Regions from separate parts of the Lysinibacillus sp. G01H genome, predicted to be linked through region 3. Evidence: a T-box and tRNA genes for the amino acid it is inferred to sense, from the RefSeq annotation. Region 3 holds a T-box; the other regions hold tRNA genes.
What was found. A T-box is a leader RNA that pairs with one kind of tRNA and senses whether it is charged. The one in region 3 lies ahead of trpS (tryptophan--tRNA ligase), so its partner is inferred to be a tRNA-Trp.
Positions count from the first base shown of each region.

Region 1 (10,542 bases), 1.6 Mb from region 3:
AGCTTTAGAAGGCGGAGCCGCAGCGAAAGCGAGTCTGAATAGGGCGAAATAGTACGTGGTCGTAGACCCGAAACCAGGTGATCTACCCATGTCCAGGGTGAAGGTGAGGTAACACTTACTGGAGGCCCGAACCCACGCACGTTGAAAAGTGCGGGGATGAGGTGTGGGTAGCGGAGAAATTCCAATCGAACTTGGAGATAGCTGGTTCTCTCCGAAATAGCTTTAGGGCTAGCCTCGTGATGAGAATACTGGAGGTAGAGCACTGTTTGGACTAGGGGGCCATCCCGGTTTACCGAATTCAGACAAACTCCGAATGCCAGATATTTATACACGGGAGTCAGACTGCGAGTGATAAGATCCGTAGTCAAAAGGGAAACAGCCCAGACCACCAGCTAAGGTCCCAAAGTAATCGTTAAGTGGAAAAGGATGTGGCGTTGCACAGACAACCAGGATGTTGGCTTAGAAGCAGCCATCATTTAAAGAGTGCGTAATAGCTCACTGGTCGAGTGACGCTGCGCCGAAAATGTATCGGGGCTAAACGATTCACCGAAGCTGTGGATTGACATCTACGATGTCAGTGGTAGGAGAGCGTTCTAAGTGCGTTGAAGTCAGACCGGAAGGACTGGTGGAGCGCTTAGAAGTGAGAATGCCGGTATGAGTAGCGAAAGACGGGTGAGAATCCCGTCCACCGTATGACTAAGGTTTCCTGAGGAAGGCTCGTCCGCTCAGGGTTAGTCGGGACCTAAGCCGAGGCCGATAGGCGTAGGCGATGGACAACAGGTTGATATTCCTGTACCACCTCCTCACCGTTTGAGAAATGGGGGGACGCAGTAGGATAGGGTAAGCGCGCCGTTGGTTGTGCGCGTCCAAGCAGTAAGGCGTGTGTGTAGGCAAATCCGCACACTGTAACGTTGAGCTGTGATGGCGAGTCCGTATGGACGAAGTTCCTGATTTCACACTGCCAAGAAAAGCCTCTATCGAGGTGAGAGGTGCCCGTACCGCAAACCGACACAGGTAGTCGAGGAGAGAATCCTAAGGTGTGCGAGAGAACTCTCGTTAAGGAACTCGGCAAAATGACCCCGTAACTTCGGGAGAAGGGGTGCTCTTGAGCGTGCAAGCGCATGAGAGCCGCAGTGAATAGGCCCAGGCGACTGTTTAGCAAAAACACAGGTCTCTGCAAAACCGTAAGGTGACGTATAGGGGCTGACGCCTGCCCGGTGCTGGAAGGTTAAGAGGAGTGGTTAGCGCAAGCGAAGCTGCGAATTGAAGCCCCAGTAAACGGCGGCCGTAACTATAACGGTCCTAAGGTAGCGAAATTCCTTGTCGGGTAAGTTCCGACCCGCACGAAAGGCGTAACGATCTGGGCACTGTCTCAACGAGAGACTCGGTGAAATTATAGTACCTGTGAAGATGCAGGTTACCCGCGACAGGACGGAAAGACCCCGTGGAGCTTTACTGTAGCCTGATATTGAATTTTGGTACAACTTGTACAGGATAGGTAGGAGCCAGAGATCTCGGAGCGCCAGCTTCGAAGGAGGCGTCGGTGGGATACTACCCTGGTTGTATTGAAATTCTAACCCATGCCCCTTAGCGGGGCAGGAGACAGTGTCAGGCGGACAGTTTGACTGGGGCGGTCGCCTCCTAAAAGGTAACGGAGGCGCCCAAAGGTTCCCTCAGAATGGTTGGAAATCATTCGTAGAGTGTAAAGGCACAAGGGAGCTTGACTGCGAGACCTACAAGTCGAGCAGGGTCGAAAGACGGGCTTAGTGATCCGGTGGTTCCGCATGGAAGGGCCATCGCTCAACGGATAAAAGCTACCCCGGGGATAACAGGCTTATCTCCCCCAAGAGTCCACATCGACGGGGAGGTTTGGCACCTCGATGTCGGCTCATCGCATCCTGGGGCTGTAGTCGGTCCCAAGGGTTGGGCTGTTCGCCCATTAAAGCGGTACGCGAGCTGGGTTCAGAACGTCGTGAGACAGTTCGGTCCCTATCCGTCGTGGGCGTAGGAAATTTGAGAGGAGCTGTCCTTAGTACGAGAGGACCGGGATGGACACACCGCTGGTGTACCAGTTGTCTTGCCAAAGGCATCGCTGGGTAGCTATGTGTGGACGGGATAAGTGCTGAAAGCATCTAAGCATGAAGCCCCCCTCAAGATGAGATTTCCCATTACGCAAGTAAGTAAGATCCCTCAAAGACGATGAGGTAGATAGGTTCGAGGTGGAAGTGTGGTGACACATGGAGCTGACGAATACTAATCGATCGAGGACTTAACCAAAACGTTTGAAACATTCAATGCACCGTTTATCCAGTTTTGAAAGAATAAAATATTAGAATATACTTGTAATTTTTATAAGATATGTTATAATAAGTATTGTCTTTCAAATAGTCTAGTGATGATGGCAAAGAGGTCACACCCGTTCCCATACCGAACACGGAAGTTAAGCTCTTTAGCGCCGATGGTAGTTGGGGGCTTCCCCCTGTGAGAGTAGGACGTCGCTAGGCTATATACCAAAATTATTCCGAAGTAGCTCAGTTGGTAGTAGCACCTGACTGTTAATCAGGTTGTCGCAGGTTCGAGTCCTGCCTTCGGAGCCATTCTTGGAGAGTTGTCCGAGTGGCCGAAGGAGCACGATTGGAAATCGTGTAGGCGGTTAACACTGTCTCAAGGGTTCAAATCCCTTACTCTCCGCCAGCACTTTGATTTGTTCCAAACGATGGCCCCTTGGTCAAGTGGTTAAGACACCGCCCTTTCACGGCGGTAACACGGGTTCGAATCCCGTAGGGGTCACCATTATTTCAATACCCAGATGGAGGATTAGCTCAGCTGGGAGAGCATCTGCCTTACAAGCAGAGGGTCGGCGGTTCGAGCCCGTCATCCTCCACCATTATTTTAACAACACTATAGTATTATCGCGGGGTGGAGCAGTGGTAGCTCGTCGGGCTCATAACCCGAAGGTCGTTGGTTCAAATCCAGCCCCCGCAACCAAATGGTCCCGTGGTGTAGCGGTTAACATGCCTGCCTGTCACGCAGGAGATCGCCGGTTCGATCCCGGTCGGGACCGCCATTTTTTAATATGGGTCAGTAGCTCAGTTGGTAGAGCATTAGATTGAAGCTCTAAGTGTCGGCGGTTCGATTCCGTCCTGACCCATCTTGTTTTTTTGCCGGTTTAGCTCAGCAGGTAGAGCAACTGACTTGTAATCAGTAGGTCGTGGGTTCGATTCCTATAGCCGGCACCAGATTTTCCCGGAGGGGTAGCGAAGTGGCTAAACGCGGCGGACTGTAAATCCGCTCCTTAGGGTTCGGCGGTTCGAATCCGTCCCCCTCCACCAGTTTTATTATTTTAGGGGCATAGTTCAACGGTAGAATAGAGGTCTCCAAAACCTTTGGTGTGGGTTCGATTCCTACTGCCCCTGCCAATTAATTTTATGGCGATTGTGGCGAAGTGGTTAACGCACCGGATTGTGGTTCCGGCATTCGTGGGTTCGATTCCCATCAGTCGCCCCATCTAATATAAAATTAATAAACATCATAATACAATGGCGATTGTGGCGAAGTGGTTAACGCACCGGATTGTGGTTCCGGCATTCGTGGGTTCGATTCCCATCAGTCGCCCCATTGTTGGGGTATAGCCAAGCGGTAAGGCAACGGATTTTGATTCCGTCATGCCTAGGTTCGAATCCTAGTACCCCAGCCATTTTTGCGGAAGTAGTTCAGTGGTAGAACACCACCTTGCCAAGGTGGGGGTCGCGAGTTCGAACCTCGTCTTCCGCTCCATGTATGACTGGCGGCATAGCCAAGTGGTAAGGCACGGGTCTGCAACACCCTTATCACCGGTTCAAATCCGGTTGCCGCCTCCATATTTTAACTGTTAATCGGTTTATCCGATTTTTTTTATCTCCATTATGCCGGTGTGGCGGAATTGGCAGACGCGCACGACTCAAAATCGTGTTCCTTTGGAGTGTCGGTTCGACCCCGACCACCGGTATCATCAGATTAATTTACGTTACGATTAAAAAGTTTCGAAAGCTCATAAACCTTGATATAACAGGGTTTGTGAGCTTTTTGCATTTTTTGGGTTACGATAGGAAACGATAAGAATTGAAATCATTTTACACACATTTTACACATAGGCAGGTTCATTTTACACAAGTTTTTACACAAGCTGCGATCCGAGAAAATGTGATTGATTAAGGTGAGCAAACAAAAAAAACACATGTTTGAAAAATAAACATGTGCTTTTTTTGTTTGTACATTGTGAGGCGTTAATTTTTCTTCTCCTGATGCTGTTCATATCAAGTTACCGAATGGGTTATTAACATTCTTGGCAGATTACCGAAAAATTATACATTGATATAAGTTTCAGTAGTGCAAGAGTTTGAAGCTAATAAAAATTACTTATGAATTTTCTTGTACTATGATTACGGAATAGCAGAGTAGAGTTGTAAGTAATAATATTAAAGAAATCGCTGGTGATGCAGCTCCAAAAAATCATAGCTATCATAAGTGAAATAAATATTCTATTTTTAACGCTTATTTAATAAGAATGTTCTTCTGGTTTGGCTATCTTATTCATCTAAAAGATCCCGTTATTTCAATAACCCTTTCTCTTTCCATTGGTCGAGATACTTTTGATAATCCATTTCTTTAGCAGTCATCGTGTATTGAGTACCCTCTAATTGAGGTAGCACCAGAAAAATGCAGATTGACAACGCTAAGAAATATACACGATTTTATGCATACTAAACGGTAAACCTTAAACGCTTAAATATTGATAGATTAAGTGTTTGAGTTGCTTGCATAAAAAGCTGCATAAACCTTTTCCATACAAAAATCCACGAAACGTAGATATACCAGCGTTCGTGGATTTTTAATGTGCGCCCAAACTTTCATTTGGGAACATTATTTGTATGAATTATTAATTAATCCTTAAATATATATTTTTCCCAACCTTTATTTATAATTTCTTGATAAGTTGGCTTTATTATATTGAAACGAAAATCATCATCATCTGATTCATAATCTTTTTCAAACTCTACTTCTTCATATTGACGAAAATAAGACGGAATATCATCCTTCTTAAATTCATCATAATTATTCCAATTTGTATCACATTCATTACAACAGAGCAAAAGTTCCTCTGTCATTTGATTTTTTACGATTTCAACCCACCCCTGGTCACAAAAAGGGCACCAACCAACTTTAAATTCGTACATCATAATTATTACTCCAATTAAAATTATTTTAAATAAATAATATCAGAAAAGTCCCCAAACCGTCGTTTGGTAATGTTATTTGCTTAACGTTGTAAATTCGCGTAAACCTGACGAGACCCCTAATTTAAAAGTATGAGTACCTGACCTGCTACATCTGAGAAAAGTGTTTCGAATGTATTCACATCCACTGATGCCGTCGTTCCAATCTCGTAGGTTTCACAAAGAATAAAATCAATTTCCCCCTGTTCTGTATGCCCCTTAAACATTAAACCTGCTTCTTTTAATGACAAAAATAATTGTTTCATAATCCCCCTGCTTTCACTGGAAATAATTTATACTAAAATGAACCGTTAGCCCAATAGCAATAATCAATGGGTAAACAACTTTAATTAGAAAAAAAGTCTATCGCTTTTAGTTCCATTTTCATGGATAATATAATATATACGGTATTTTCAATAGGAGGATTCACATGATTACAGGCGAGATTAAAAATAAAATAGATGCCATTTGGACGACGTTATGGACAGAGGGGAATACAAACCCTTTAACAAACATAGAACAGTTAACATATTTACTATTCATCAAAGGTTTAGATGAAGGAGAACTAAAAAAAGAAGAAGAAGCGGAATTTTTAGGTCTTGAATATAAAGGCATCTTTTCAGAAATGCCAGCTGAATTTAATGAAGTGCAAAAGCAGCACTGGTCGATGATGCGCTGGACACAATTTAAAAACTTACCTGCACAAGAAATGTATGAAGTAATGGTTAATACTATCTTCCCGTTCATTAAAACATTAGGCGGCAAAGAGGAATCTGCATTTTCAAAGTATATGAAAGATGCGATGTTCCAAATTAACAAGCCAGCGACATTACAAAAAGTAGTAACAGCACTTGATAGCATACCAATGGAAGATCGTGATACACAAGGGGACATTTACGAGTATTTATTATCGAAGCTACAAACGGCAGGTACAAACGGCCAATTCCGTACACCACGTCACATCATTAATATGATGGTGGAGTTAATGAAGCCATCACCAGAAGATATCATTATCGATCCAGCAATGGGGTCAGCGGGTTTCCTTGTGTCAGCAAGTGAATACTTACGAAAAAACCATCAAGACCTATTTTTAGTACAAGGGTTAAATGAACATTTCCATCATACGATGTTCTACGGAAATGATATGGATACAACGATGTTACGTATTGGTGCCATGAACATGATGCTGCATGGGGTAGACGCACCCAATATTGATTACCGAGATTCATTATCTGAGGAAAATAAAGATGCAGATAAATATACGTTAGTATTAGCAAATCCACCGTTTAAAGGTTCATTAGATTATGAAGCAGTATCAAACGACTTATTAAAAGTAGCGAAAACGAAGAAAACAGAGTTACTATTCTTATCACTTATTTTACGTACATTAAAAGCCGGTGGACGCGCGGCAGTAATCGTGCCAGACGGTGTATTATTCGGTAGCTCAAATGCCCATAAAGCCATTCGTAAAGAAATTATTGATAACAACAAATTAGAAGCAATCATCTCAATGCCGAGTGGTATATTCAAGCCGTACGCTGGGGTTTCAACAGGAATTATGATATTCACGAAAACAGGTACAGGCGGAACAGATAACGTTTGGTTCTACGGTATGAAGGCAGACGGTTACTCATTAGACGATAAACGCACACCAATTGAAGCAAATGATATTGAAGACATACTTGCACGTTTCAGTAACTTACAAGATGAAGCTGAACGTAAACGTACAGAACAATCATTCTTTGTACCAGTCGATGAAATCCGTGAGCAGGGGTATGACTTGTCGATTAATAAGTATAAAGAGGTTGTGTATGAGAAGGTTGAATATAAATCGCCAACCGAAATAATGGAAGAAATTAATTCTTTAGAGTTAGAAATTTTAAAGGGAATTGAGGATTTAAAGGAGCTATTAAAGTGAAGCTGAAAGAATTAGTGGACATCGTAGGTGGTGGTACACCATCACGCGATAATGATATTTATTGGAACGGAAGTATCCCTTGGGTAACTGTTAAAGATATGAATAGGGAATATATCGATTCTTCAATTGAATTTATTACGGAAGAAGGACTAATTAATTCTAGTACAAATCTAATTAAGAAAAATAGTATTTTAATACCTACTCGAATGGGTTTAGGAAGAGTAGCTATAAATACCGTAGATGTAGCGATCAATCAAGATTTAAAGGCATTAGTACCTAAAAATTCTGATGTACTTGATTTGGAATATTTATTTTACTTTTTAAAAAGTAAATCAGATTATTTAAAATCCCAAGGTAAAGGGGCAACTGTTAAAGGAATAACTTTAGATATTTTAAGGGAATTAGATGTTCCATTACTGAGCATTGAAATACAGAAGCAAATCGTAAAAGTTTTGAATATAGTTTATAGCTTAATTCACAAGCGCCAATCCCAAATCACAGCATTAGATGAATTAACACAAAGTTTGTTTTTAGAGATGTTTGGAAATCCAATAAATAATCCAAAGGAATGGGAAGTAAAAAAATTAAAGGATGTGACTGATAAAATATTAAGCGGATCAACTCCAAAAGGAGGAAGTAAAGTTTATATTGAAAATGGTATTACTTTTTTACGGAGCCAAAATGTTTGGAAAAATAGATTAAATCTCGATGATGTTGTCTATATCGATAAAGAAACTCATAATAAAATGATAAAGAGTAGTTTGAAGTACGGTGATATCCTAATGACAAAAACAGGGAGGATAAATACTGAGAATAGCAGTTTAGGAAGAGCAGCTATTTTTAGAGGAAAGAATGATAGTGCAAATATTAACGGACACGTTTATTTAATAAGATTACAAAAGGATATTATTAATGAATTCATTCTATTTATACTTACAACTGATGAATATAAGGAATATATCCGAAGTGTATGCGTTGGTGGTATTGATAAACGACAAATAAATAAAGAACACTTGGAAGAATTTCCTATTATTTCGCCGCCGATTGAATTACAAGTCCAGTTTTCTAAACTGTTAACACATCTAGAAAAATTAAAAAGTGAAATGAGAATCAGTTTAAAGGAGTTAGAAGATATCTTCAACTCAATTTTACAGCGCGCCTTCAAAGGCGAATTATTCCAAGATTAATCCTCTCAAAAGGAGATGAAACCGTTTGAACTTTGATTTTCTAAAAGATAAACAAACCTTCAACAGCTTCTCGAGAGCCTGCATCGAGGCGGAACGTGCGATGCAAATTAGTCCTTCCACGGTGGCGATACTTTCGCGCCGTGCGTTGGAACTAGCTGTTAAATGGGTTTATCAGTTTGATAATGATGTGAAAATTCCGTACCAAGATAATCTTTCAAGTTTAATTCATGATCGTCACTTTTTAGGTATTATCGATGAAGAGCTTTTACCGATGATGAAATATGTTGTGAAGCTTGGGAATGCAGCGGTACATACGAATGTTGCTATTACGCGTGATGAGGCGGTGTTGTCGTTACATAATTTACATCAATTTGTGTCGTGGATTGATTATTGTTATGCAGAGGAATATACAGCAACAGAGTTTGATGAAACATTATTGTATGATGCAGATTATAAGCGCGAGCGTCCAGAGGAACTAAGCGATTTATATGACAAGCTAAGTGAGAAAGATCAATCACTAGAAGAACTTCGGAAACAAAATGAAGAGCTACGTGCGCAACTAACGGCTAATCGTATTGAGTCCCAGCAACAATATGATTTTGACGTTGATACGATTTCTGAATTTGAAACGCGTAAACGATATATCGATTTAGACTTAAAATTAGCAGGTTGGGAAATCGGTAAAAATGTTGAAGTCGAGTATCCGGTAACAGGTATGCCGAATGCCAAAGGTGAAGGGTATGTTGATTACGTACTACGCGGCACGAACGGGAAAATTTTAGCGGTTGTTGAAGCAAAACGTACTTCTAGGGACCCGAAAGAAGGGCGTAACCAAGCGAAATTATATGCGGATTGCATTGAGCAAATGCAAGGTTTACGACCAGTTATTTTTTATACAAACGGCTTTGAAACACATATTTGGCATGATGACTATGCCGCACGAAAAGTATCTGGCTTTTATACACAAGATGAACTGCAATTATTAATTGACCGACGCAAAATAAAGCAACCGTTATTAAATGTTGAAATTAATGACGACATAACAAACCGATACTATCAAAAAGAAGCGATTTTAGCAATTTGTGATACGTTCAGTAATAATCAACGAAAAGGACTGCTCGTCATGGCAACAGGTAGTGGCAAAACACGTACAGCCATTTCATTAGTTGATGTGTTGACGAAACAGTATTGGGTTAAAAATGTGTTGTTTTTAGCTGACCGTACATCGTTAGTAAAACAGGCATTCCGTAACTTTAATACGCTATTACCGAATTTATCACTAAGTAATATGCTAGAAAAAAATTCGAATCCAGAAGCGGCTCGTATGGTGTTTTCAACGTATCCAACGATGATGAACGCGATCGATGAAGTGAAGCGGAAAGATGGTAATCGTTTATTTACTATCGGTCATTTTGATTTAATCATTATCGATGAATCACACCGTTCAATCTATCAAAAATATAAAAGTATTTTCGATTACTTTGATGGAATGTTAGTCGGTTTAACGGCAACACCAAAAGACGAGTTAGATAAAAATACGTACACAATTTTCGACTTAGAAAACGGTGTGCCAACCTTTGCATATGAATTAGCAAAGGCTGTAGAAGATGGCTATTTAGTTGATTACCGAACACGGGAAACGACGTTAAAAATTTTAGATGACGGTATTCATTATGACGACTTGTCAGAAGCAGAAAAACAAGAGTTTGATGAAATTTTTGAAGATGAACCACAAGTAAAAGACATCGATAGTGCAGCCATTAACAACTTTGTATTCAACAAAAACACGATTGATCATGTGTTAAATGATTTAATGGGGCATGGCTTAAAAGTAGAAGGTGGCGACAAATTAGGAAAGACAATCATTTTCGCTAAAAACCATAAACATGCGATGGCGATTAAAGAGCGTTTCGATTTAAAATTCCCTGAGTACGGTGGCAATTTCGCAGAAGTCATTGATTACAGTGTAGAATATTATCAAACATTAATTGACGACTTCTCTGACCCAGCAAAAATGCCGCAAATAGCGATTTCGGTAGATATGTTAGATACGGGAATCGATGTTCCGGATGTGTTGAATTTAGTGTTCTTTAAAAAGGTACGTTCGAAAACAAAGTTCTGGCAAATGATCGGTCGAGGTACACGTTTACGAAAAGATTTATTCGGTCCGGGAATGGACAAA
Region 1 is NZ_CP118397.1:3,876,224-3,886,765, reverse strand. It holds rRNA gene PSR12_RS19825 (23S ribosomal RNA) at 1-2,277, shown strand, start outside; rRNA gene rrf (5S ribosomal RNA) at 2,389-2,504, shown strand; tRNA gene PSR12_RS19815 (tRNA-Asn) at 2,521-2,597, shown strand; tRNA gene PSR12_RS19810 (tRNA-Ser) at 2,603-2,694, shown strand; tRNA gene PSR12_RS19805 (tRNA-Glu) at 2,719-2,793, shown strand; tRNA gene PSR12_RS19800 (tRNA-Val) at 2,812-2,887, shown strand; tRNA gene PSR12_RS19795 (tRNA-Met) at 2,914-2,988, shown strand; tRNA gene PSR12_RS19790 (tRNA-Asp) at 2,992-3,067, shown strand; tRNA gene PSR12_RS19785 (tRNA-Phe) at 3,079-3,151, shown strand; tRNA gene PSR12_RS19780 (tRNA-Thr) at 3,164-3,239, shown strand; tRNA gene PSR12_RS19775 (tRNA-Tyr) at 3,249-3,332, shown strand; tRNA gene PSR12_RS19770 (tRNA-Trp) at 3,346-3,419, shown strand; tRNA gene PSR12_RS19765 (tRNA-His) at 3,432-3,507, shown strand; tRNA gene PSR12_RS19760 (tRNA-His) at 3,543-3,618, shown strand; tRNA gene PSR12_RS19755 (tRNA-Gln) at 3,623-3,697, shown strand; tRNA gene PSR12_RS19750 (tRNA-Gly) at 3,703-3,777, shown strand; tRNA gene PSR12_RS19745 (tRNA-Cys) at 3,787-3,860, shown strand; tRNA gene PSR12_RS19740 (tRNA-Leu) at 3,908-3,988, shown strand; gene PSR12_RS19735 (hypothetical protein) at 4,923-5,219, opposite strand; gene PSR12_RS19730 (hypothetical protein) at 5,336-5,521, opposite strand; gene PSR12_RS19725 (type I restriction-modification system subunit M) at 5,686-7,173, shown strand; gene PSR12_RS19720 (restriction endonuclease subunit S) at 7,170-8,360, shown strand; gene PSR12_RS19715 (DEAD/DEAH box helicase family protein) at 8,386-10,542, shown strand, end outside.
Region 1: it encodes a tRNA-Trp, which carries the amino acid that the T-box ahead of trpS (tryptophan--tRNA ligase) is inferred to sense. The anticodon was not compared.

Region 2 (10,542 bases), 500 kb from region 3:
CTATAATAGTAATAGCCTACAAAAGCTTGCTTTCCATAGCCCTTTGGCGTTTCTTCCTCCCACTCCTGCTCATCATTGTCCTCATTTTCTATCCATAAATAGTTGACGTCTAATAGCTCCTGCATATTTTTAACAGTATTGACTGGGTCGAGATAATCTTTCGTAATAGCATGTGCCACAGCTAAATATAATTGTATTTCTTGTAAGGAGACAACCTCTAATTTTTTACTAGTAAGCTTTTTTAACAGGACAAGCAAAACCCATGGTGTCACCTGCCACAGTGTACCTTGATGTTCGATTAATTCAGCTAGTTGTGTGTATTGCTCCTGTTCTATCAGCTTAGGAATGGCTGTACCTCTACCATAAGGTGTCGTCAATTGTCTCCACGGGATATTGGGAATTTGCTGATCTAACATAGTAAGCCCTCTCTCATCAAAAGTGTTGAAAGTAAACAATTCCTTTACACTAATAGCATGGTTTTTGATAAAAATAATTTGGTGTATGATATATATTTACATAGGGTTTATGGAATATGTGAGTTGTGGCAGGGGAAAGTGGTGGGATTAACCATGTCCAGTTGCCAGTAACTTCTCTTCCTGTTGATTTTTCAGCCTCCTCAAACAATCTAAACTGCTGAGCTGCTGTATGATGATCAACAATGCTCACACCCTCTTCTTTAAATGAGTGAAGAACAGCAATATTAAGTTCTACTAAAGCACGATCACGCCAAAGAGACGCTTGTTTGGTTGTATCAAGATTAAAAATCTCTGCAATTGCAGGTAACATATTATAACGATCATGATCTGCTAAATTTCGTGCACCAATCTCTGTTCCCATATACCAGCCGTTAAATGGAGCTGCTTGAAAATCAATTCCAGCCATTTGAAAACGCATACTCGAAATAATAGGTACAGCATACCACTTCATTCCTAATTTCTCCACATCGATTGACTCTGGATGGCGGATTGAAACCTCTACTACATTTTCTTCAGGAATTACAAACATTTGAGGAGCACGATCATCCACCTGTATAACGATTGGTAGTACATCAAAATCAGTTCCTTTACCTTTCCATCCTAACGACTCACACACTTTTGTAAATTTAATGGACTGCGAATCTCCAATAATGCCTGCCTCTGTTTCATAGCCTGCATAACGAATTAGTTGATGATTCCAAATCCGTACTCTATCTGAAGCAAACACTGTTATAGTTGGACGGATTTTCCCATGATTTGTCGCATAATCAATATGTTCTAGTAATTTTTGAAAAATAGCCTTTTCATCTAAAACATCACGTGCATCTACTACATGCAGTGACTGCCAAAACAGACGTCCAATACACTTATTGCTATTTCGCCATGCCACCCGTGCGCCAAAAACTAGCTCCTCTGTTGTTGGGTGATATTCACCTGCATCCTTAACTGCCTGTAATCTATTCTTTAACCAAAATTCTGATTCATTTTGTTCTGTCTTATATAGACTTAAAAATTGCTGTATCTCCTGTATATTCATATCGATTCCTCCACTTATCCTCATATTAGAGGAACAAAACCACAAGCACCATGAAAATAGTAATTGAAAAAACATACATATTTTATATATGAAATAGTTTGTTCAAATTTACTCTATAGACTCTCTTTCTTAAGAGAATGTAAGGGAGAGGGATCCTAACTATTGTAAAAAGTCTACATTAATCATGTAACCTTCATAGTGTTGTAGCAAAGCAATCAATAGAATTTTTTGTGAAAGATAAAAGTCTTTCCATTTTAGGCTACTTACATGCTGCTGACGCTTGGCTTTCGCGCTGCGGTTAGCCTCTTTCTGGCTAACCCCGGCAATCAAGTAGTCTTCCTCATTTATCCCACAAATAAATTGAAGGTGTTCACTTATGGATGGCTGTTGTAACTGATTCCCTACTCCACATTGAAAATAAGAGCTTATCTCCTCTAAGCATACAGATAATGGGCTTTTTGATCGCTATGCTACTATGAAAAAAGTAAAGACACTTTGCAGAAAAGTTGATTGTAGTGGAGCCAGCGTCACAGATGAGACCCTGGAGCAAACGTAAATGAGTGAAGTGGCTCATCGGACGCCCTCTGGAAAGGAAACTGGCGGAACGGAAATCAACCTCTTACCTTGCTAATAGGTGTCTTTTTCTGCTAGTGATCTTTTCTCAACAACATGAAAAAGGAGAATAGAAAAAAGCATGTAACACACATCTGTGCTACATGCTTGATGACCCGTACGGGATTCGAACCCGTGTTACCGCCGTGAAAGGGCGGTGTCTTAACCACTTGACCAACGGGCCGTGGCTCCGAAGGCAGGACTCGAACCTGCGACAACCTGATTAACAGTCAGGTGCTACTACCAACTGAGCTACTTCGGAATAATGATGGGCCTAAATGGACTCGAACCATCGACCTCACGCTTATCAGGCGTGCGCTCTAACCAGCTGAGCTATAGGCCCATTTTGGAGCGGGTGATGAGAATCGAACTCACGACATCAGCTTGGAAGGCTGAGGTTTTACCATTAAACTACACCCGCAATAATGGTGGGTCAGGACGGAATCGAACCGCCGACACTTAGAGCTTCAATCTAATGCTCTACCAACTGAGCTACTGACCCGAAAAATGGAGGAGGTAGAGGGATTCGAACCCCCGCGCGGTGTTACCCGCCTGTCGGTTTTCAAGACCGATCCCTTCAGCCAGACTTGGGTATACCTCCAAAAATATTACAATGGTGGAGCCTAGCGGGATCGAACCGCTGACCTCCTGCGTGCAAGGCAGGCGCTCTCCCAGCTGAGCTAAGGCCCCATTTATCATGAAAGATGGTCGGAATGACAGGATTCGAACCTACGACCCCTTGGTCCCAAACCAAGTGCTCTACCAAGCTGAGCTACATTCCGTAAACATGATTTTATTGGCGCGCCCGACAGGAGTCGAACCCATAACCTTCTGATCCGTAGTCAGACGCTCTATCCAATTGAGCTACGGGCGCATGCTAATTAAAAAATGATGAGCCATGAAGGACTCGAACCTTCGACCCTCTGATTAAAAGTCAGATGCTCTACCAACTGAGCTAATGGCTCATGAAATTAAAAATGGCTGGGGTACTAGGATTCGAACCTAGGCATGACGGAATCAAAATCCGTTGCCTTACCGCTTGGCTATACCCCAATTTTAAAATGGGGCGACTGATGGGAATCGAACCCACGAATGTCGGAACCACAATCCGATGCGTTAACCACTTCGCCACAATCGCCACTATATAAATTATATTAGCTGTATTATGAACGAGTACCTCAATACCTGGCAGGGGCAGTAGGAATCGAACCCACACCAAAGGTTTTGGAGACCTCTATTCTACCGTTGAACTATGCCCCTAAAATGGTGGAGGGGGACGGATTCGAACCGCCGAACCCTAAGGAGCGGATTTACAGTCCGCCGCGTTTAGCCACTTCGCTACCCCTCCAAGGGAATGGTGCCGGCGATAGGAGTCGAACCCACGACCTACTGATTACAAGTCAGTTGCTCTACCAACTGAGCTACACCGGCAATAATAATGGCGGTCCCGACCGGGATCGAACCGGCGATCTCCTGCGTGACAGGCAGGCATGTTAACCGCTACACCACGGGACCAAAATGATGGAGGATGACGGGCTCGAACCGCCGACCCCCTGCTTGTAAGGCAGGTGCTCTCCCAGCTGAGCTAATCCTCCACAAAAAATAAGCGAAGCGACGTCCTACTCTCACAGGGGGAAGCCCCCAACTACCATCGGCGCTAAAGAGCTTAACTTCCGTGTTCGGTATGGGAACGGGTGTGACCTCTTTGCCATCATCACTTCACTTATTCAGCTGAAAGACTTATTCTTTCAAAACTGGATAAACGGTACATTGAATGTTTCAAACTTTTTTGGTTAAGTCCTCGATCGATTAGTATTCGTCAGCTCCATGTGTCACCACACTTCCACCTCGAACCTATCTACCTCATCGTCTTTGAGGGATCTTACTTACTTGCGTAATGGGAAATCTCATCTTGAGGGGGGCTTCATGCTTAGATGCTTTCAGCACTTATCCCGTCCACACATAGCTACCCAGCGATGCCTTTGGCAAGACAACTGGTACACCAGCGGTGTGTCCATCCCGGTCCTCTCGTACTAAGGACAGCTCCTCTCAAATTTCCTACGCCCACGACGGATAGGGACCGAACTGTCTCACGACGTTCTGAACCCAGCTCGCGTACCGCTTTAATGGGCGAACAGCCCAACCCTTGGGACCGACTACAGCCCCAGGATGCGATGAGCCGACATCGAGGTGCCAAACCTCCCCGTCGATGTGGACTCTTGGGGGAGATAAGCCTGTTATCCCCGGGGTAGCTTTTATCCGTTGAGCGATGGCCCTTCCATGCGGAACCACCGGATCACTAAGCCCGTCTTTCGACCCTGCTCGACTTGTAGGTCTCGCAGTCAAGCTCCCTTGTGCCTTTACACTCTACGAATGATTTCCAACCATTCTGAGGGAACCTTTGGGCGCCTCCGTTACCTTTTAGGAGGCGACCGCCCCAGTCAAACTGTCCGCCTGACACTGTCTCCTGCCCCGCTAAGGGGCATGGGTTAGAATTTCAATACAACCAGGGTAGTATCCCACCGACGCCTCCTTCGAAGCTGGCGCTCCGAGATCTCTGGCTCCTACCTATCCTGTACAAGTTGTACCAAAATTCAATATCAGGCTACAGTAAAGCTCCACGGGGTCTTTCCGTCCTGTCGCGGGTAACCTGCATCTTCACAGGTACTATAATTTCACCGAGTCTCTCGTTGAGACAGTGCCCAGATCGTTACGCCTTTCGTGCGGGTCGGAACTTACCCGACAAGGAATTTCGCTACCTTAGGACCGTTATAGTTACGGCCGCCGTTTACTGGGGCTTCAATTCGCAGCTTCGCTTGCGCTAACCACTCCTCTTAACCTTCCAGCACCGGGCAGGCGTCAGCCCCTATACGTCACCTTACGGTTTTGCAGAGACCTGTGTTTTTGCTAAACAGTCGCCTGGGCCTATTCACTGCGGCTCTCATGCGCTTGCACGCTCAAGAGCACCCCTTCTCCCGAAGTTACGGGGTCATTTTGCCGAGTTCCTTAACGAGAGTTCTCTCGCACACCTTAGGATTCTCTCCTCGACTACCTGTGTCGGTTTGCGGTACGGGCACCTCTCACCTCGATAGAGGCTTTTCTTGGCAGTGTGAAATCAGGAACTTCGTCCATACGGACTCGCCATCACAGCTCAACGTTACAGTGTGCGGATTTGCCTACACACACGCCTTACTGCTTGGACGCGCACAACCAACGGCGCGCTTACCCTATCCTACTGCGTCCCCCCATTTCTCAAACGGTGAGGAGGTGGTACAGGAATATCAACCTGTTGTCCATCGCCTACGCCTATCGGCCTCGGCTTAGGTCCCGACTAACCCTGAGCGGACGAGCCTTCCTCAGGAAACCTTAGTCATACGGTGGACGGGATTCTCACCCGTCTTTCGCTACTCATACCGGCATTCTCACTTCTAAGCGCTCCACCAGTCCTTCCGGTCTGACTTCAACGCACTTAGAACGCTCTCCTACCACTGACATCGTAGATGTCAATCCACAGCTTCGGTGAATCGTTTAGCCCCGATACATTTTCGGCGCAGCGTCACTCGACCAGTGAGCTATTACGCACTCTTTAAATGATGGCTGCTTCTAAGCCAACATCCTGGTTGTCTGTGCAACGCCACATCCTTTTCCACTTAACGATTACTTTGGGACCTTAGCTGGTGGTCTGGGCTGTTTCCCTTTTGACTACGGATCTTATCACTCGCAGTCTGACTCCCGTGTATAAATATCTGGCATTCGGAGTTTGTCTGAATTCGGTAAACCGGGATGGCCCCCTAGTCCAAACAGTGCTCTACCTCCAGTATTCTCATCACGAGGCTAGCCCTAAAGCTATTTCGGAGAGAACCAGCTATCTCCAAGTTCGATTGGAATTTCTCCGCTACCCACACCTCATCCCCGCACTTTTCAACGTGCGTGGGTTCGGGCCTCCAGTAAGTGTTACCTCACCTTCACCCTGGACATGGGTAGATCACCTGGTTTCGGGTCTACGACCACGTACTATTTCGCCCTATTCAGACTCGCTTTCGCTGCGGCTCCGCCTTCTAAAGCTTAACCTCGCACGTAATCGTAACTCGCCGGTTCATTCTACAAAAGGCACGCTATCACCCATTAACGGGCTCTAACTACTTGTAGGCACACGGTTTCAGGATCTCTTTCACTCCCCTTCCGGGGTGCTTTTCACCTTTCCCTCACGGTACTGGTTCACTATCGGTCACTAGGTAGTATTTAGCCTTGGGAGATGGTCCTCCCGGATTCCGACGGAATTTCACGTGTTCCGCCGTACTCAGGATCCACTCAGGAGAGAACGAACTTTCGACTACAGGGCTTTTACCTGCTCTGGCGGACCTTTCCAAGTCGCTTCATCTAACTCGCTCTTTTGTAACTCCGTATTGAGTGTCCTACAACCCCAAGAGGCAAGCCTCTTGGTTTGGGCTCTTCCCGTTTCGCTCGCCGCTACTCAGGGAATCGATTTTTCTTTCTCTTCCTCCAGGTACTTAGATGTTTCAGTTCCCTGGGTCTGCCTTCAAGACGCTATGTATTCACGTCAAGATACTACGCGATTAAACGTAGTGGGTTCCCCCATTCGGAAATCTCCGGATCAAAGCTCACTTACAGCTCCCCGAAGCATATCGGTGTTAGTGCCGTCCTTCTTCGGCTCCTAGTGCCAAGGCATTCGCCGTGCGCCCTTAATAACTTAACCAAGTTATTAAGCCTATAAAAAACTTAAAAAATAAATGTGTTTGTTACAATTTCAATGTCGTTTTATCCAGTTTTCAAAGAACAAGTTTTGAAGTGTTTCATTCAGATAGAATGAACCTTCAAAACTGAACGCAAAACGTAATCGTACAAACCCAAGGTTTGTATTCCGAAATAATCCTTAGAAAGGAGGTGATCCAGCCGCACCTTCCGATACGGCTACCTTGTTACGACTTCACCCCAATCATCTATCCCACCTTCGGCGGCTGGCTCCAAAAGGTTACCTCACCGACTTCGGGTGTTACAAACTCTCGTGGTGTGACGGGCGGTGTGTACAAGGCCCGGGAACGTATTCACCGCGGCATGCTGATCCGCGATTACTAGCGATTCCGGCTTCATGTAGGCGAGTTGCAGCCTACAATCCGAACTGAGAACGACTTTATCGGATTAGCTCCCTCTCGCGAGTTGGCAACCGTTTGTATCGTCCATTGTAGCACGTGTGTAGCCCAGGTCATAAGGGGCATGATGATTTGACGTCATCCCCACCTTCCTCCGGTTTGTCACCGGCAGTCACCTTAGAGTGCCCAACTAAATGATGGCAACTAAGATCAAGGGTTGCGCTCGTTGCGGGACTTAACCCAACATCTCACGACACGAGCTGACGACAACCATGCACCACCTGTCACCGTTGCCCCCGAAGGGGAAACTATATCTCTACAGTGGTCAACGGGATGTCAAGACCTGGTAAGGTTCTTCGCGTTGCTTCGAATTAAACCACATGCTCCACCGCTTGTGCGGGCCCCCGTCAATTCCTTTGAGTTTCAGTCTTGCGACCGTACTCCCCAGGCGGAGTGCTTAATGCGTTAGCTGCAGCACTAAGGGGCGGAAACCCCCTAACACTTAGCACTCATCGTTTACGGCGTGGACTACCAGGGTATCTAATCCTGTTTGCTCCCCACGCTTTCGCGCCTCAGCGTCAGTTACAGACCAGAAAGTCGCCTTCGCCACTGGTGTTCCTCCAAATCTCTACGCATTTCACCGCTACACTTGGAATTCCACTTTCCTCTTCTGCACTCAAGTCCCCCAGTTTCCAATGACCCTCCACGGTTGAGCCGTGGGCTTTCACATCAGACTTAAAGGACCGCCTGCGCGCGCTTTACGCCCAATAATTCCGGACAACGCTTGCCACCTACGTATTACCGCGGCTGCTGGCACGTAGTTAGCCGTGGCTTTCTAATAAGGTACCGTCAAGGTACAGCCAGTTACTACTGTACTTGTTCTTCCCTTACAACAGAGTTTTACGATCCGAAAACCTTCTTCACTCACGCGGCGTTGCTCCATCAGGCTTTCGCCCATTGTGGAAGATTCCCTACTGCTGCCTCCCGTAGGAGTCTGGGCCGTGTCTCAGTCCCAGTGTGGCCGATCACCCTCTCAGGTCGGCTACGCATCGTCGCCTTGGTGAGCCGTTACCTCACCAACTAGCTAATGCGCCGCGGGCCCATCCTATAGCGACAGCCGAAACCGTCTTTCAGTCTCTCGCCATGAAGCAAGAGAGATTATTCGGTATTAGCCCCGGTTTCCCGGAGTTATCCCAAACTATAGGGTAGGTTGCCCACGTGTTACTCACCCGTCCGCCGCTAACGTCAAAGGAGCAAGCTCCTTTTCTGTTCGCTCGACTTGCATGTATTAGGCACGCCGCCAGCGTTCGTCCTGAGCCAGGATCAAACTCTCCATAAAAGAAATTTGATTAGCTCAAATTGTTTTGCTGGCATCATGTTTGATGTCCAAAATTGTGTTTCGTTCACTAGCTAAACTAGTTACTTAAAACTTTATTGATTACGTTTTGCTTGTTCAGTTTTCAAGGTTCATGTTTTGCTTTATTTTAGCGTGTCACCCTGGCGACTTGTATAATACTACACCCTTATTTTTAAAAGGTCAACACTTTTTAATAAAAAACTTTAATTTTTTTATTATCAAAGTAAAACTTCCTATATTAATAACTACCAAATCTATTCACAAGCTAGCTCAATGTTAGACCATGAACTAGAAAATAATTTTATCATAATTTCCTACAAAAAAATAATAGATCTTTAAAAAAACAAAAAACTCGGTAAAGAAACCGAGTTTTTAAAATGGGAAAAAGAACGGGATGGCTATCATCATCACAATAAACATAACAAGTTGTAACGGAACCCCTATTCTTACGAAATCCATAAATTTATAGCCCCCCGCCGTCATTACCAGTGCATTCGTAGGGGAAGCAATTGGCGTAGCAAATGCCATACTTGCTGCAACTGCGACTGCAATCATAAATGTTGTGGGACTAACTTCCATTGCAATGGCTGCACTCATGGCAATGGGTGCAAACAATACAGCAGTTGCCGTATTACTAATAAATTGACCAAAAACAGCTGTCAAAATATAAACTCCTATGAGTACGCCGTATGGTCCGAAACCACCTAAAGCATTAATAATACCATCAGATAAAATGGTCATGCCCCCTGTTTTTTCTAACGCTGTCGCCATTGGTAACATGGCAGCCACTAGCACAATACTTTCAAAATTCATATTGCTATAGGCATCTTCCATGTTTCTCAAGCAACCTGTTAAAATCATAAGTACAGCACCAATCATCACAGAAATGACAGCAGGGAAAATTTCAAATGCCATCAAAATAATCATGAATAACATAATAATCCCGGCAATTCCAGCTTTGCCTGTAGCCGCTGCCACACTTGCGTGTTCTTTCGGCTGTCCGACAACCACGACATCTTGCGTTTCTCTTGCTAACAAAAGTATTTCATCCCATGCTCCCTGTACTAATATTGCGTCTCCAAATTTTAATTTGTGAGATACCATATCCTGAAGCTTGTAACCACCCTTACGATTAATACCAATGATATTTAGATTGTATTTTTCCCGGAATCCAAGGGAACTAACCGTTTCATTGATAAAGCTCGAATTTGGGGTAAGCAATACCTCAGCAATACCCAGATGCTTCGATACCAATTCATCGGCTTCTCCTTCAACTAATCCTTGCATCTCAAGATGATAGTCCTCAACAAAACGACGGATATCCTCTATTTCTCCTTGAACATATAACTCATCCATGGCATGAATGACACTAGTTGGTCCTGCCATTTCTTGATAAGTCATCGGTAGTAAATTAATGCCCTCCTGTGATTTCCGATGAATTTTCATCATACAAAGCATATACTTAGCTGGTAGTTTTAATTCCGCTAACGATGTTTCAATAATAGGTGACGCCTCAGGAACGGAGATTTTAAATAGACGATTATTTAAATCATATTGCTTAATAATTTTTTTTGGTGAAAGTTTATAACCTTCATTGGTCTGTGTACGGTTTTGATCCTTTGGTAATAAAATATTTCTTACAATTACTAAGTAGATAATGCCAGCAATCATCCCCACGATACCAATAGGAGTTACTTCAAAAAAGCCAAGTTTGTTATAGCCTCGATCAACCAATAACTGACTGACAATTAAATTGGTTGGGGATGCAATCAGTGTCATCAAACCAGAAAGACTTGCTACATAGGAGAGTGGTAGTAGAAATTTAGAAGGGCTAATTTTCATACTAATTGCTATACTTACAACGATTGGCATCATTAAGGCGACAGTACCCGTATTACTCATAAATGCACCAACCGATCCTACAATAATAAGTAGTAGCACAAATAACTT
Region 2 is NZ_CP118397.1:252,389-262,930, reverse strand. It holds gene PSR12_RS01310 (hypothetical protein) at 1-416, opposite strand, end outside; gene PSR12_RS01305 (nitric oxide synthase oxygenase) at 466-1,512, opposite strand; gene PSR12_RS01300 (hypothetical protein) at 1,672-1,842, opposite strand; tRNA gene PSR12_RS01295 (tRNA-Glu) at 2,237-2,308, opposite strand; tRNA gene PSR12_RS01290 (tRNA-Asn) at 2,310-2,386, opposite strand; tRNA gene PSR12_RS01285 (tRNA-Ile) at 2,394-2,467, opposite strand; tRNA gene PSR12_RS01280 (tRNA-Gly) at 2,472-2,545, opposite strand; tRNA gene PSR12_RS01275 (tRNA-Phe) at 2,551-2,626, opposite strand; tRNA gene PSR12_RS01270 (tRNA-Ser) at 2,633-2,725, opposite strand; tRNA gene PSR12_RS01265 (tRNA-Ala) at 2,739-2,814, opposite strand; tRNA gene PSR12_RS01260 (tRNA-Pro) at 2,830-2,906, opposite strand; tRNA gene PSR12_RS01255 (tRNA-Arg) at 2,922-2,998, opposite strand; tRNA gene PSR12_RS01250 (tRNA-Lys) at 3,017-3,089, opposite strand; tRNA gene PSR12_RS01245 (tRNA-Gln) at 3,103-3,177, opposite strand; tRNA gene PSR12_RS01240 (tRNA-His) at 3,187-3,262, opposite strand; tRNA gene PSR12_RS01235 (tRNA-Trp) at 3,311-3,384, opposite strand; tRNA gene PSR12_RS01230 (tRNA-Tyr) at 3,389-3,472, opposite strand; tRNA gene PSR12_RS01225 (tRNA-Thr) at 3,480-3,555, opposite strand; tRNA gene PSR12_RS01220 (tRNA-Asp) at 3,564-3,639, opposite strand; tRNA gene PSR12_RS01215 (tRNA-Val) at 3,647-3,719, opposite strand; rRNA gene rrf (5S ribosomal RNA) at 3,731-3,846, opposite strand; rRNA gene PSR12_RS01205 (23S ribosomal RNA) at 3,914-6,841, opposite strand; rRNA gene PSR12_RS01200 (16S ribosomal RNA) at 7,023-8,574, opposite strand; gene PSR12_RS01195 (SLC13 family permease) at 8,965-10,542, opposite strand, start outside.
Region 2: it encodes a tRNA-Trp, which carries the amino acid that the T-box ahead of trpS (tryptophan--tRNA ligase) is inferred to sense. The anticodon was not compared.

Region 3 (10,542 bases):
AATTTTACAAATACAGTAGTCATTTTAACTTCGAATATCGGCTCTAGTTATTTAATGGAGGCAAAGGAAAATGATGCTGCTGTGGAGGACTTAGTTATGACAGCCCTACGACAACATTTTAAACCTGAGCTTTTAAACAGAATGGATGATATCATTTTCTTCCATGCATTATCTACTAAACATTTTACTGCGATTGCCTGGAAGTATGTGGAGCAATTGATTAAACGTGTCGCAGAGCAAGAAATTACTTTATCTGTCGAGCAAGAAGTCATTGATTGGGTAGTAGAGCAAGGGGCAGATGCCCAATTTGGAGCAAGACCACTAAAACGCTTTGTACAGCGACATATCGAAACAGCCGTTGCTAGAGAACTCTTACGCGGAGAAGTTTTACCAGGGGAGACGTTGCATGTGAAAATGCATGAGGGACAATGTGTTGTGGAAAAATAACAGAAAAAACCTGTTCGGCATGAAGCTGAACAGGTTTTTTCTAGCTGAATTAATGATGGTCTGCAGCTTCTGGTGTAGGGTCGTTTGGAATGATTGCTCCAATAATAAAGATAAGGATGGAGAATACAACAGAAACGATTGCTCCAGTTTTGAAATCAAATGGTACACCAAGTACAGAGCTGACTACGTAGTTTAACATAGAAACTAGTAGGAATGACCATATGAACGTTACGATATATTGCATTAATTTCACCTCAACCGAACTTTTTTCATCATAAGGTTTTACTCATATTCATTATCATATCATAACATAAATCAAAAAAAAATGAACCATTTATGTGAAACATGGCGATTTTGTCACAACAAATATGAGATTTAGTATTTTATGTTTGGTAATGTAAAGTATTTAGGAACAGCTCTGAAATAGGGGAATGCGCTCCTAAGCGAGTGAAAAGTGCTCCAAAAAGAAAGGACACCGCTCATACATGATGCAAAGCGCTCTGAAATGCTCCACAAAGTATGATAAAGCTCCTAAATAAGAATAACCTCATTTCATAAATTTCTTCACTTCTATAATCAAAGAACAATACACTTAGCTGCATAAATTTTAAATCATCTTGCGTCATTCCTTTTATATGCGTTATAATTATGACCAGTTACTAATAATTGATAGTAAGAAAGCTGAGGGGTTGCTATATGAACGCTGGTATTATAGGAATAGGCAAATATGTTCCTGAGAAGGTCGTTACAAATTTTGATTTGGAAAAAATCATGGATACTTCTGATGAATGGATTCGTACTCGAACAGGCATTGAAGAACGTCATTTTGCGGCAGATGATCAGGAAACTTCAGATTTGGCAGTAGCTGCGGCAAAAGAAGCTATTGCAAATGCGGGTATTACGCCTGAGGAAATTGGTTTAATTCTTGTAGCAACTGTCACACAGGATCAAACTTTTCCAAGTGTAGCTTGTATGGTTCAGGAACAACTCGGAGCAGTGAATGCTGCAGCAATGGATCAAGCAGCAGCATGTGCAGGATTTATATATAGCTTAGTGACAGCAAAGCACTTTGTTGAGGCAAATGCTTATAAATATGTCTTAGTAGTAGGTGTTGAAAAACTGTCGAAAGTCGTTGATTGGGAAGATCGCAATACAGCTGTATTATTTGGCGATGGTGCCAGTGCAGCTATCATTGGGCAAGTCTCTGAAGGTAGAGGTATTCTATCCTTTGAACTTGGTGCAGACGGTACAGGCGGAAAGAATCTTTATTTAACGAAGCAAGATACAATTGCGATGAATGGTCGTGAAGTGTTTAAATTTGCTGTTCGACAAATGGGTGAATCGGCTGTTAATGTATTAGAGAAAGCAGGATTAACAAAAGAAGACGTTGACTTCTTAGTGCCTCATCAGGCAAATATACGTATTATGGAATCTGCACGTGAGCGTTTAGAGCTACCACCAGAAAAAATGTCAAAAACGATTCATAAATACGGAAATACTTCAGCAGCATCTATTGGTATTTCCTTGGTAGATGAGCTTGAAGCAGGTAAGATTAAAGAGGATGATTTATTAGTCCTTGTAGGTTTTGGTGGCGGCTTAACATGGGGTGCCGTAGCCATGAGATGGGGAAAATAAGTAGGAAAAATGCTTGAGGGGAGTAAGACAATGAGTAAAAGACGAGTAGTAATTACAGGAATTGGCGCAGTTACACCACTAGGAAATAGCATCGAAGAAACATGGGCAAACATTAAAGCTGGTAAATCTGGCATTGGTGAGTTGACACGCTTAAATAAAGATCTTTTTGCAGCAAAAATCGCCGCAGAAGTAAAGGACTTTGATATTGAAAAATACATTGATCGTAAAGAAGCACGTAAAATGGATCGTTTCACACAATACGCATTAGCGGCTTCTATTATGGCAATGGAAGATGCACAGCTAACAATTGATGAAGAGCTAGCTCCACGTGCAGGTGTATGGATTGGTTCTGGTATCGGTGGAATGGAAACATATGAACAACAATTTTTAACATTCCAAGAGCGTGGAGCAAGACGTGTTAGTCCTTTCTTTATTCCAATGATGATTCCTGATATGGCATCAGGCCAAGTCTCTATTCACTTTGGTGCAAAGGGGATTAATTCTTGTTCTGTAACGGCATGTGCTTCAGGCACAAACTCTATTGGTGATGCCTTTAAAGTAATTGAGCGTGGAGATGCTGATGTAATGATTTCTGGTGGTGCTGAATCACCAATCGTAACAATGGCAGTTGCAGGTTTTTGTGCCAATACAGCACTATCATTAAATCAAGATCCACAAGCAGCATGTCGCCCATTCGATAAAAACCGAGATGGCTTTATTATCGGAGAAGGAGCGGGTATTGTCATTTTAGAAGAATATGAACATGCAAAAGCTCGTGGTGCCAAAATCTATGCTGAAGTTTTAGGTTATGGTGCAACAGGGGATGCGCATCACATTACGGCTCCAGCTCCAGAGGGTGAAGGTGCAGCCCGTGCGATGACGCAAGCGTTAACAGATGGTGGTGTAGAGCCATCACAAGTTGATTATATTAATGCCCATGGTACAAGTACGCCATATAACGATTTATTCGAAACGCAAGCTGTGAAGACTGCTTTTGGTGATCATGCGTATAAACTTGCGATGAGCTCAACAAAATCTATGACAGGTCACTTATTAGGAGCAGCTGGTGGTGTGGAAGCTATTTTCACAGCATTAGCCCTTAAAGAAGGGATTTTACCACCTACAATCAATTTAAAAGATCCTGATCCTGAATGTGATTTAGATTATGTTCCAAACGAAGCAAGAGAAGCAAATATTCAATATGCAATGAGTAATTCTCTTGGTTTTGGTGGTCATAATGCAAGTCTTCTATTCAAAAAATATGAAGCATAATAGATAAACATTAAAAAACGTCAGCCAAATTTAAATGGCTGACGTCTTTTTTTATAGTTTTGTGAATAAATGATAAGTAAGAAGAAATAGAAAGGATGCCATTACTATGTTTCGTCTCTTTTTATTTTTAGTAAGTTATGGCTTAATGATCCTCTCTTTAGGGAATCTCATATTGTATTTAAATTACCGCACACTAGGTTATTCATGGAAGGTTGTTTTCAAATTTATTTTTCAAACAACAGAATTTTATATGGCGGTAGGAGCCTGTATCATCATCTGCGCAGTTGTGCTTGATTTGGGCTTTGATCGATCCTCAGACAAGCCGTAAGTTTAGCGACGTGCGCGACCAAGACCCATAGCATCTTCCATACGTTTTAATGTAGCACTAGCAATCGCATTCGCCTTTTCAGCACCTTCATCAAGAATGACATCTAACTCTGATGATTCTACAAGATGATAGAATTTTTCTTGAATAGGTGTTAAGTGTTCAATTACTGCTGTTGCTACACCCTGCTTGAATCCACCATAACCAATTCCCTCATATTTTTTGACTAAATCTTCAACGGCTACCCCTGAAATAGCTGATTCGATTGTCAATAAATTTGAAACACCTGGTTTATTTTCCACATCAAATGCAACGATGCCGTCAGAGTCAGTTACAGCTGATTTAATTTTTTTCTCAATGTCTTTCGCAGTATCTAATAAGCGGATTGTCGCTTTCGTATTTGGATCTGATTTACTCATTTTCCTTGTTGGCTCTTGTAAGGATTTAATGCGTGCACCTGCTTTAGGTAATTGAATTTCTGGAATTGTTAAAACATCGCCAAAGCGTTTGTTAAAGCGTTCTGCAAGGTCACGAGTTAGCTCAATATGCTGCTTCTGATCATCGCCGACAGGGACTATATTTGTGTTATAAAGTAGAATGTCCGCGGCCATTAGCGGTGGATATGTTAAAAGAGCAGCAGATACGCTTTCCTTACCATGTGATTTATCTTTGAATTGTGTCATACGTTCTAGTTCACCGATAGACGCAACACATTGTAACATCCATCCTGCCTGAGCATGCGCTGGCACCTCTGATTGAATAAATAAGGTCGATTTTTTAGGGTCAATGCCAGTAGCAATATAGGTAGCAGCAAGCTTTCGAATACTTTCTCGTAATTCTTTAGGATCTTGTGCAACAGTGATTGCATGTTGATCAACGATACAATAAATGGCGTTCCCTTCATCCTGTAGTGCCGGGAACTGCTTGAATGCTCCTAAATAGTTCCCTAATGTTACGATACCTGTAGGCTGTACGCCAGAAAAAATAGTTGTCATTAAAAATTCCTCCTCGAATTCAATTTCTGTAACATTTGTCACAGCGTTGTCTTCACCTTTCAACTTGGTGATGAAGACAAAAAAACATCATGCGTCCTCATTAGATTTTTTCTAATGAAGGGACGAATGATGTTTGAATCCGCGGTACCACCCAGCTTGCCTAAAAAGGCCACTCAGCTTCGTAACGTGAAGGGACGAGCTTTGCTAATAGCTTCAAGTAGCGTTCACAAAGCTAACTCGGAAGTCCATTCCACATGCATCCACGATCTGTTTACAGCAACCACAGACTCTCTATACGTGAATTAGCATATGTACTACTCTTCGTCAGCGTTTTTCTCAATTTAAATTGTTCAAATTGATTTGATTGCAAAGAATTATATTATAAAGATTCCTTTGTGTAAAGTCAGACTTTTGACGGTGTTTTTTTCCTAGAAAAAATTATATGCTTTTTTTGTTATGTAATTTTGTTATAAATTTATAATTTTTTATTAAAAAATTGGCTAGATGTACACGGGAGATTGACAATTTTCTCGATTGTTTTTCTTAAATGAGAACAACCGAGATATCTGTTTAGATGTTTAAAATGCTTTAAAAATGGGAATGGTAGTAGTAGCACATAAGTTTGAAGAAAATACACTATATTTGAAAGCTGTATAAATAGACAGAATATTTAGCGATAGGTTCAGATTTTTTTTATTGGAACTATATTCAAATACAGCGGAGTACTGTATAATGGTACTGTGTATTTTACATTACATTAATTCTAATTTAACACATTGGTTCTGGTTTATAGATAATGATTTTGAAATGAAAGGATGTGTCAGAATGATCGTAACCCTATTTACATCACCAAGTTGTACCTCTTGTCGTAAAGCGAAAGCGTGGTTAGAGGAGCACGAAATTCCATATACAGAACGTAATATATTTTCTGAACCACTTAGCATAAGTGAAATAAAAAAAATTTTACGTATGACAGAAGACGGAACTGATGAAATTATTTCCACTCGTTCTAAAATATTCCAAAAATTAAATGTTGACGTTGAAAGCTTACCATTACAACGTTTATATGAATTAATTCAGGAATATCCTGGCTTACTACGTAGACCAATCATTTTAGATGAAAAACGTCTACAGGTTGGCTACAATGAAGATGAAATTCGTCGTTTCTTACCTCGAAAAGTTCGAGCATATCAGTTACAAGAAGCACAACGAATGGTGAATTAAACCTTTCTATTCTGAATAATATATGTAATAGATGTTACAGATGTGGAATACATGTTGTGACATCTTTTTTTTATGTTTTACTTCTGTAAAACCTTCTATATGAAGTATAATAATTAATAGGGAAAAGTCATATATTTCCGTAAAAGTATGTTAAACTTGATTTAAGTTAAATAGTTTACTACAATTTCAATAATTCAAATATCTTCTGTGAAACGGTGTATATCCTTTTCATTTTATGACAGAACAGCATACAATAGAGTTAGAGACAACTGTGAACACAAAAATTCATGTTTACGGTTACTCGATGGTTTTACTGTAGTGTGGTCAAAGGTTGAAAAACAAATGCAGTATGAAGGTTAAAAACAAAGAATAAAAGCATACTAATGAAACAAACTGTTTTTCGACATATGACAGTGAAGGGAGATGAGGTCTAGTGGACATCGAACGTGTAAATGAAAATACACTCAAGCTCTTTATTACGTACAATGATATAGAGGATCGCGGCTATAGTCGTGAAGAAATTTGGTACAATCGAGCAAAGGGTGAACAACTTTTTTGGGATATGATTGATGAAGTAAACACGGAGGATTATTTTGATGTAGAGGGTCCGATTTGGATTCATATCAATGCATCTGAAGTAGGCTTAGAAATCATTGTCACACGTGCACATATTTTAAAAGACGGTGAAACATTAGATGGTCATTCGAATTTTGATGAACACAAAGATATGTTTGCACCATTCGATGAAGTTGGAGAGGATCTTCTTAGCCAACTAACTCAATTTGGTGACATGGATGAGTCAGAATTATTTATGGATACAGACATTTATGTTTATAAATTTAAAGATATTGATGAGTTAATCCCTGTCGCAAAACGAATGACAGACGAATTAGTGGATTCCTCATTATTCAAATATGAAAATTGGTACTATCTAGTTGTTGATTTTGGAAACGCAGATGAGGATTTAAATCGTCATGATAGAAATGCAGTTATCAAGGAATTTTTAACACCATCCAATTTTACAATTCATCGTCTAGAGGAGTACGGTGAAAAAATTATGGAATTCAATTGCTTTGAAACAGTTCGAAAATACTTTGCATAGGCAATGAAAAACTAATTATTTTAGACTGTAGTGAAACTCGTAAATGAATCGAGTTTCGCTACAGTCCTTTTTTATGTTTTCAACATCGCAGAGTTTTAAATAAGAGCGCATTTTTAAAATTTCAAGAAAAAACTGCTTTATTTTTGTTTGTGAAAATCCATTCTATTATAGTTGACTAAAAAGGAGCTGATACTATGCTGATTGCCTATAACAATCAACAGCAATTATTTCTCCCCTATCAATATACGAGGAAAGCTTTACAGCAATATAGGCGGCACATGAAATTTTATTGTCCTCAATGTTTAGAACAAGTTCAATTGAAAATAGGTAACTATAATATTCCCCACTTTGCTCACTTCACAAAAAATCAATGTTCACAGCTATTCGCAGAAGGTGAATCTAAATTACATTTACAAGGTAAAGTGCAATTATATGAGTGGCTCCAAAAGCATGGACATCAGGTGGAACTAGAACCATATTTAAAGGAGCTTTCTCAGCGCCCAGATTTGCTTGTTACACGCGATAAGGAGCAGTTTGCAGTTGAATTTCAATGTAGTACAATCTCTCATGAAAAATGGCACCAACGAACAATGGGCTATGAAAGAAACGATATACAAGCAATTTGGCTTTTTCAAACTCCCCAAAGCAAAGAAGCCGTCAATGGCATCAGAAAAATTAGAATCTCTCCACTGCTGCAAAAAGCGTTTATAACAACAACGGATTTACCATATTTACTGACGTACAACGCGGTGACAGCCCAATTTATTTATTGGACGAATCTTCTTCATGTTCACGGGCATACTTTCATAGGTAAAGTACAGAAAATTCCGATCGATCAACAACATTTTCCTTTTTATAGACCTCAACGTATTACTCAAGAAGAATTTCAACGCTATTGGCAGCTCTATAAACAGACTTGTAGGCAATTTGCGTTTAATCGTCTTTTACATAGCAAGAAGGGAGTACAAGATCCATTTTTACGTAATTGCTATGAATTAAATCTTTCTCTTACTGCTTTGCCACCATACATTGGAATTCCAGTGAAAGAAGGAACAGCTATCCCTTTGTTTACGAGCGAATGGCAAATACTGCTGTTTTATTTTAGTAAACAATTAGGACGTCTTCCATTTGAATTAACAAAGGGGCAGATGGAAAACTTTTTATGCAAGTATCAGCTAGAAGTAACCGAACAAGCACTAAGAGCTATTCAAAATTATGGGTATCTTCTTAAGCGTATGCAACATGAGGATGATTTACTAGATAATTGTGAGCAAGTCTATGTACATTTATTTGCAATTGCCACAATATACTGAGAAAATATGAGAGTAAAAGGAAAAAAGCACATATAAAGGGGGCTGGCATATATGGCTAGTAACAGTAATCAGGTTTTGGTTAGAAAAGAAGTACCAGAAGAATTAACATGGCGCTTAGAAGACATCTTTGCAACAGATGCAGCTTGGGAAGAGGAATTGAAGGAGGTTGCAGAGCTTGCTAAACAAGCACCTAGCTATGCAGGTACTTTAAATAATGGGGCAGAGGCATTATTAGCAGCTTTGCAGTATCATGATCATATATATGAACGTGCAATGAAGCTCTACACATATGCTCATATGCGCTATGATCAAGATACGACAAATAGCTTTTATCAAGATATGAACAGCCGTATTCAAACATTGGCAACGAGTATCTCAGCTGGCCTTTCCTATTTAACGCCAGAAATTCTGACATTAAGTGAAGAAACGATTGAACGCTACTTAACAGAAAATCAAGACCTACAACTATATAAACAATCTTTAAAAGAAATTACAATGGCACGTCCACATGTATTACCAGCCGAACAGGAGGCATTGCTAGCGCAAATGTCTGAGGTGACAGGTACAGCTTCGAATACATTCAGCATGTTAAACAATGCCGATATGGTATTCCCTCATGTGAAAAATGAAGAGGGAGAAGAGGTACAACTTACGCATGGTAATTATATAAAGTTTTTAGAGAGCAAGGATCGCTCTGTACGTGAAGGCGCATTTAAAGCGATGTACGAAACGTATGGCAAGTTTAAAAATACGTTCTCGGCTACGCTAACTGGTAATGTGAAGAAGCATAATGTAAGTGCTCGAATTCGTCATTATGATTCTGCACGCCACGCTGCCATGTCAAATAACTTCATTCCTGAAAATGTTTATGATCAGCTGGTGGAAACAATTCATAAGCACTTACCAGCTATGCAACGTTATATTTCGTTGCGTAAGAAATTATTGGGTGTAGATGAATTGCATATGTGGGACTTATTTGCGCCACTAGTTAAAGAGGTGGAAATGAAGGTCTCTTATGATGAAGCGAAAGATATTTTAGTAAAAGCTTTAGCTCCATTAGGGGAGGAATATCAAAGCATAGTTCAAAATGGACTGGATAACCGTTGGGTCGATGTTTTAGAAAATAAAGGGAAGCGTAGTGGAGCCTATTCTTCAGGCGCCTATGGTACAAATCCGTATATTTTAATGAATTGGCAGGACAATGTGAACAATCTATTTACATTAGCACATGAATTTGGCCATAGTGTTCATAGTTATTATTCACGCAACAACCAGCCATTTGTTTATGGAGACTATTCTATTTTTGTGGCAGAGGTCGCTTCTACTTGCAATGAAGAGTTATTAAATGACTATTTACTGAAAACAATTGATGATCCACAACAAAAAATATACTTATTAAACCATTGGCTAGATGGCTTCAGAAGTACTGTATTTAGACAAACAATGTTTGCGGAGTTCGAACATCTTATTCATCAGATGGATAAGAACGGTGAATCCTTGACAGCAGATCGTTTAACAGAAGTTTACTATGAATTAAACAAAAAGTACTTCGGTGATGATATGGTGGTAGATGAGGAAATCGGCTTAGAATGGGCTCGTATTCCACACTTCTACTATAATTACTATGTTTATCAGTATGCGACTGGTAAATCAGCCGCTACAGCATTAAGTAAACAAATATTAGAGGAGGGTGCACCAGCTGTAGAACGTTATATTAATAACTTCTTAAAAGCGGGATGCTCTGATTTCCCTATTGAGGTATTAAAGGCAGCAGGCGTTGATATGAACGTAGCTAAGCCAATTGAAGATGCATGTAAAGTATTTGAAGAACGTTTGAATGAATTAGAAAAATTATTGTTAAATAACTAATTAATTGGGCTATAGGAATGTTCCTATAGCCCAATTCTTTTTATAAACACCATAAATTGAAAGGGAAGAATAATGTTTTTTTTTGATTTCTAAATAGTTTAAAAGTGTGTATCTTGGAAAAATACTGTTTGTAATCGCTTTCTATTTGACAAATTTGTGAATCTAGTATTGGTTTCATTGCTAAATATATTATTCCATGATAGAGTAATTCTTGTGAAATAAATCACAAAACAAACATACACCCCTTTGTTTGAACGTGAACATTTCTCCCATCCCCTTTGTGAAAAAGAAGCGTCTCTATCGGTCGAGGATAGAGGCGCTTCTTTGTATTTTGCGTTATCTTGAAAAAGGGACTCCATC
Region 3 is NZ_CP118397.1:752,122-762,663, forward strand. It holds gene PSR12_RS03590 (ATP-dependent Clp protease ATP-binding subunit) at 1-447, shown strand, start outside; gene PSR12_RS03595 (YjzD family protein) at 497-691, opposite strand; gene PSR12_RS03600 (beta-ketoacyl-ACP synthase III) at 1,144-2,082, shown strand; gene fabF (beta-ketoacyl-ACP synthase II) at 2,113-3,354, shown strand; gene PSR12_RS03610 (YuzI family membrane protein) at 3,461-3,682, shown strand; gene trpS (tryptophan--tRNA ligase) at 3,685-4,674, opposite strand; T-box leader at 4,790-5,011, opposite strand; gene spxA (transcriptional regulator SpxA) at 5,503-5,898, shown strand; gene mecA (adaptor protein MecA) at 6,332-7,000, shown strand; gene PSR12_RS03630 (competence protein CoiA) at 7,195-8,313, shown strand; gene pepF (oligoendopeptidase F) at 8,365-10,182, shown strand.